2 regions of the Shewanella sp. ECSMB14101 genome follow, and region 1 is predicted to be linked to the other one. Evidence: riboswitches for the same ligand, from Rfam matches in the RefSeq annotation. Region 1 holds a riboswitch; the other holds the start of a gene.

Region 1 (3,146 bases):
TGACCCAGCTGGTCGAAGACCGTTTCGATGGCAAACAGCGCCGCCTTGGCGTTGAGGGTATCGAAGATGGTTTCTACCATGATGATGTCGGCGCCGCCTTCTATCAGGGCCTCGATGGACTCGATATAGGCGCTGACTAGCTCGTCGAAATGGATATTGCGATAGCCGGGATCGTTGACATCCGGGCTGATGGAGCAGGTGCGGTTGGTGGGCCCTAGTACCCCGGCAACATAGCATTGGCGACCAGTTGCGCGGCTCACCTCGTCGCAGGCGGTGCGGGCGAGGCGAGCGCCCTCTAGGTTGATCTCCCGTGACAGCTCCTGCATCTCATAGTCGGCCATGGCCACACGGGTAGCGTTAAAGGTGTTGGTTTCTATGATGTCGGCGCCAGCCTCAAGGTAATCCTTGTGGATCTGTTTAATCAGCTCAGCTTGAGTCAGCACCAACAGGTCGTTGTTGCCCTTAAGATCGCAGGGCCAATCGGCAAAGCGCGCGCCGCGAAAGTCGGCTTCTTCCAGTTTATGGTTCTGGATCATGGTGCCCATGGCGCCGTCGAGGATCAAAATTTCGTTATTGAGTCGCTCGCGGATCGCGTCGTTAATCTGTCTTACGTTTTGAACAGGGGATGGGGTCGCCATAACTTTTACCTACTTCAACTGACCTATTGCCTAAACTGACTGCGTCTAGCTCATCGACGCACTATTTTTGTTTTTGGATGTATAAACGTATAGACGTCTATACTAATCGACTTATAATACCCAGGGCAAGTCAAATGAGTATAAGCGTAAACCCGGATGAAATTCGAGAGCTGCGCCGCTGCGTCCTGTTTAAACTGCATTGTATGTAAAGGCCGGCAAAGATATTTAATTTGAAAGTTTTTCAATGTGTTAATTGTCCGGCGTTGCCAAGCTTATTGCCATAAGGGTATGCTGCTAGCGACTTAACTTGAAAAGGTTTAATGCTGCGGATATGACGCAAACGACACTCTATTTGATGCGACACGGCGAATGTGAAGGCGGTAACTTGCTGAGGGGGCACAGCGATCTGCCCCTGACCGAGATAGGTTTTGCTCAGATGCAACTCGCCTTTGCCAAGCTGCCGGAGCCGGTAGACAGGGTGATCAGCTCGCCGCTTAAGCGTTGCCGCGTGTTTGCCGAGCATTTGACCAGCAAGAGTCAGATCAAGGTGGCGTTAGATGCTGGTTTAAAAGAGATCTATTTCGGCCGCTGGGATGGTCAGCCCATTCCTGAGCTGCACGCCGAGCATGGCGCTGAGTTGAGCGCCTATTGGCAAGATCCCTGGGAACATCCCTTGCCTGAGGCTGAAACCATGGCGGCCTTTGAGCAGCGTATCGACGAGATGGTCGAGCAGTTGGTACATCAGCATAGCGGTGAGATTTTGCTGTTGATCACCCATGGCGGGGTTATCCGTCACTTGATGGCCAAGGCCCTTGGGGTAGAGCGAGCGGTAGGCTTCTACACCCAGCTAAGCCTGAATTACGCCAGCGTGGTTAAGATAAGTCATTACCGCGACAAGGGGGGGGAAGGCTACTGGCGATTGCACTGGCATGACGCCGAATAAGCCATGAACTAACTTGTGTTTCGCCTTGTCTCTTGGCGGAAATACCGCATAATAACCGGGCGCAGGGACCGCCTGCGCCGGGAGTAAGGTGTCGAGATCCCACTGGGAATAACTCGGACTTAATAGGGAATTGGGGAGGCCAAGTGCCGTTAGCCCAAACTGTGCCCGCAACTGTGAGTGTGCTGCCAGGTCGTATCATCGCCCGGGTCGCCACGAGTCAGGATACCTGCCTACTCTCTAACTACTATCTCAAGCGGGTGACTTGAGGGAGCGAATAGATGAATACAATCGAAGGGCCAACTCTGGTCCCAGGGCTGCGTGCGCAGCCATGCTGCTTGCGAGGAATGCCTTGGTGAGCCAAGAAGCGAGCGCGAGTGGCGAGCAAGGCCCAAATAGCCTGGGCCAGAATAATCAAGGTTTAAGCAGCCAAACGAGTCACACTAGTCTGAATGAATCGAGCAACTGTGCGCCTGTTCTCTCGGTCAATGAACTCGGCTGGCACTGCGGTGAGCGGGATATCTTATCTCAGATCAGCTTAGATCTTCCCCAGGGCAAGATGCTGGGGATCATAGGCCCTAACGGCGCCGGTAAATCCACCCTACTGCGTTGCCTCTATCGTTTTCTTACTCCGAGTCGCGGCGAGATCAAGCTGTTTGGCCAACCCATCGCCAGCCTGAGTGCCCGGGCATTTGCCCGTGAGGTCGCCGTAGTGCTGCAAGATACGCCGCAGCATTTCGACATGACCACGGCGCAGCTGGTGGCACTTGGGCTGACGCCTCACAAGAGCGCCTTTTCGATGACGACCCCCGCCGACAAGCAGGCGGTGCGCCGCGCCTTGGAGACAGTGGGCTTAAGCGATCGCGCCGGGCAGGCTTACGAGTCCCTTTCGGGCGGTGAGAAGCAGCGCGCTTTGATCGCCCGCGCCATAGTGCAGCGCCCTAAGCTATTGATCCTCGATGAGCCAACTAATCACCTGGATATCCGTTATCAGATCCAGATCCTCGAACTGCTGAAGACTCTTGGGGTGACAGTGGTGATCTCTATCCATGATCTGAATCTTGCCAGTGCCATGTGCGATAAGCTGTTGTTGCTCGATCGCGGCTGGGCCGTGGCTCAGGGGACGCCTAAGCAGGTGCTGAGTGAAGCCCAGATCGCCAACACCTTCGGTGTCTGTTGTCAGGTGGCGCCTCATCCCCAGCATGGTAATCCGCAGATCCACTATTTCTATGGTTATTACGGCGAGCAGGCCCAATCTCACGGTGAGCAGGAGGCAAATCATGTTAAGCCTTAACCGTGGCGATCATAGCGCCAGGCGCTCACTGGCGCTTGCCTGCCTGGCGCTCTTGACGCTGGCGACGCCTATTTTGGCGGTGAGCTTCGGCGCCGCCGAGATAGGCGTGATCGAGGTGCTCGAGCTATTGCTGGCTAAATTGAGCGGCGCCGATCCTGGCGGCGTCACAGCTAGGATCGTGCTGGAGCTACGTCTGCCGCGCATCTTGCTGGCCTTTATCGCTGGCTTCGGTCTGGCCATCGCCGGCGCCGTGTTACAGACGGTGACCCGCAAC
Region 2 (3,146 bases), on a different contig from region 1:
GTCCTTATGATTGCCGCCGTGCTACCCGACGTGCCATCAAGTTTGGCGCCGATGTTATTAAAATCACCTCCACCGGCGGCGTCTTGTCTGACACCAACACAGGCACAGGGCAGCAGATGAATGACGATGAGATTAAAGAGATTGTCGAGACAGCCCATGCCCTAGGACGCAAGGTGGCCAGCCATGCCCATGCAACTGAAGGGATCAATGCCGCTTTGCGCGCCGGGGTTGATAGCATAGAACATGGTAGCTATGCCGATAAGGAAAGCATTAAGCTACTGAAGAAAAATGGTGCCTTCTTAGTTCCTACCTTGTTGGCTGGCGATACCGTGGTGCATATGGCCGAAGAGTCCAACTTTATGTCGTCAGCGATAAAGCAAAAAGCGACCCGGGTGGGCGCCGATATGACAGCCAACTTTACCCGCGCCTATAAGGCGGGCGTTAAGATTGCCTATGGTACAGACAGCGGTGTGTCGGCTCACGGCATTAATGCCCGCGAGGCGGTGCTGATGAGTCAGGCGGGCATGAGTAATCAGGATGTGTTGATCTCGGCCACCATAAACGGCGCCGCGCTTATCAATATGTCAGATAGCTTGGGTACCCTGGCGGTAGGCAAGCAGGCTGACATTATTGCGACCCAGGGAAATCCCCTCGAAGATATCTCGGCCCTGCTGGATGTTGGCTTTGTGATGAAAGGGGGTAAGGTGGTCAAATCCGGGTTAGAGAGTCAGATGCAGTGATATTAGACATTTATACGTGTAGACGTCTATAATGCCCGCGCTTTGTCATCTATCTTGTTGGCGACATACCTGCGTTGTCGTGAGTCGGTCAGCTTGCGCGTTTAGGTCGACACAGAGCAACCAAATTTAGTCAACCTTATGTGGTGCCCTGGCCAAAATGGCGCAAGGGATAATCGGGAAGCCAGTGAAAATCTGGCACTGCCCCCGCAACGGTGAAAGGTGAGAGCTGGATGCGCTAGTGCGTTAACAATCCTTGCTCGTCGTTTAAACAGCTTGTTTAGACTTAGCCTCAGTCCGGAGACCGGCCCTTAAGGTGATTTTGAGATTTCGGTGGGCAGATCTCAAAATGCGACCCTGGCGGTTTTATGGACTGCGCCCAGTCGTGACACCTTGCCCTGTTTCCCTTTTAGGAGTTAAAGGAAATGGGTACACAACCTAGTAAAATCGCGTTACTACTTGGCGCATGTTTGGCTGGCAGTATGCCTGCCATGGCGGCAAACTCAGGCACCCCTGGGCCTGTGGATGAGACCATCACAGTTATCGGCCGCAGTGAAAACACCCCTATTAATATTGCGGCCAACGTCAATGTGATTGATGCTGCCGCCATTGAGCTCAGCGGCGCCACCAATCTCACCGACTTGCTGCGCGGACAGAGCGGTATTCAAGTTTCAGACTCAAATTCGGGCGCGGTCTTTGCCATGCGCGGTTTCGGTGCCGGTCAGGCTGCCAACAACACCTTGATTCTTATCGATGGCCGCCGTCTCAATAATATCGATATCGCTGCCCCCAGCATCAATGCAATTGGTCTCAATCAGGTAGAGCGAGTCGAGATCCTCTCAGGCAGTGCCGGTGTGCTCTATGGCGATCAGGCGGTTGGCGGGGTGATAAATATTGTCACTAAGGCGCCTAAAGATAACGGTGGTAGCGTGCAGGTCTCGGGCGGTAGCTTCGATACTTACGAAGCTAAGGCCGATGGCTCGGTAGCCATCAACGACAACTGGCGTCTCTATGGCGCGGCCAATTACCTTAAGAGTGATAACTATCGCAAGCACAATGCCAGCGAGACCAGCTCTGTGCTGGGACGCTTGCAATATGACGATGCGGCGCAGCAGTTCTTCGCCGAGGCGAGCTACTATGACAACCATCGCGAGTTAGCTCCGGCGCTTACCGAAGCGCAGATTAAAGAAGACCCTAGGCAGGCGGGCGATCTGTTTGTCGATGCCTATCTGCATGAGATGACTACGGCGGCCCGCAGCGGTTATCAGCGCCAGCTTAACGAGGCTTGGTCACTGGGCGCGGATCTTAACTATAGTGACACCCTGATAACCGGGCTCAGCACCTGGGCGACTAACCGCCGCGATACCCGCTCCTTGCTGGAGTTTAAACCTAAGGCTGTGGCCAATATCAAGACGGATAATGGCGAGCTCAAGCTGGTGACCGGTTTAGATCTGAGCCGAGGAGAGTCGGTATTTAGTAATGGCCGCAGTAATGTGCAGAAGCTGGCGAGCGCCTACTTGCAGGCGACAGTGCCGCTAACTGATACCTTCAGCTATGTGGTGGGTGGACGTTACGCCGAGGTGACCGATGAGCTGGTTGACGGCAAAGCCTATCCAAATGGGATCGATCTCGATCAGGATGCCCATGCCTTCGAGCTTGGCATCAACTATCGCCCTAACCAGCAGCAGCGCTTGTATCTGCGCGCCGATGATAACTTCCGCTTCGCCAAGGTGGATGAGCAGGCCTATACCCCGGCCAGCATTCAGGGACTCAAGCCACAGACGGGTCGTTCCTATGAAGCGGGCTGGGATCTGCTGCTTGAACATAACACGCTGCGTCTGAGTGCTTACCGCCTGGATCTGGAAGATGAGATCGTCTTCGACCCGAGCGCCGAGACGCCGATTGGTGGCAGCTTCCCCGGTGCCAATGTTAATGCCGATGCTTCGCGCCGTTATGGGGCGAGTGTCGATTGGGACTGGCAGGTGAGCAAAGCGGTGCAGCTTGGGCTTGAATATAATTACATAGACGCCGAATTTACCGAAGGCGCCAATGAGGGCAAGGCGCTCTCTTGGGTGGCCAAAAACAGCGGCCGTGGTTATGTCAGTTTTGATGTTTATGCGCATCTACAGCTATTCGTCGAGGCGGTCTACACGGGCGAGCGCTATATGGAGGGTGACAATGCCAATCAAGGGGATAAGCTCGATGCCTATACCTTGGCGAACATCTCGGTGAATTATTCCCGCGATGCTTGGCTGGCTAGCCTGAGAGTGGATAACCTGTTGGATGAGGAGTATGTCAGCTCCGGCTATTTCAGCACTTGGGGTAGTGGTTATTACCCTGGCACTGGCCGCTCGCTGCGTCTGACCGCCAGCTATCGTTTCTAAGCCTGCCTTGTTTAGGAGAGCCAGT

What was found. Region 1 has a riboswitch for cobalamin ahead of NY07_RS13560 (ABC transporter ATP-binding protein). Riboswitches for the same ligand answer to the same signal wherever they lie in the genome.
Region 2: it holds a riboswitch for cobalamin, as region 1 does, so the genes downstream of both, NY07_RS12275 (TonB-dependent receptor) here and NY07_RS13560 (ABC transporter ATP-binding protein) in region 1, are expected to answer to the same signal.

The regions. Positions count from the first base shown of each region.
Region 1 is NZ_JSFF01000017.1:42,863-46,008, forward strand. It holds gene metH (methionine synthase) at 1-638, opposite strand, end outside; gene NY07_RS13555 (histidine phosphatase family protein) at 970-1,581, shown strand; cobalamin riboswitch at 1,650-1,829, shown strand; gene NY07_RS13560 (ABC transporter ATP-binding protein) at 2,027-2,872, shown strand; gene NY07_RS13565 (FecCD family ABC transporter permease) at 2,859-3,146, shown strand, end outside.
Region 2 is NZ_JSFF01000015.1:15,317-18,462, reverse strand. It holds gene NY07_RS12280 (metal-dependent hydrolase family protein) at 1-740, shown strand, start outside; cobalamin riboswitch at 864-1,064, shown strand; gene NY07_RS12275 (TonB-dependent receptor) at 1,163-3,121, shown strand.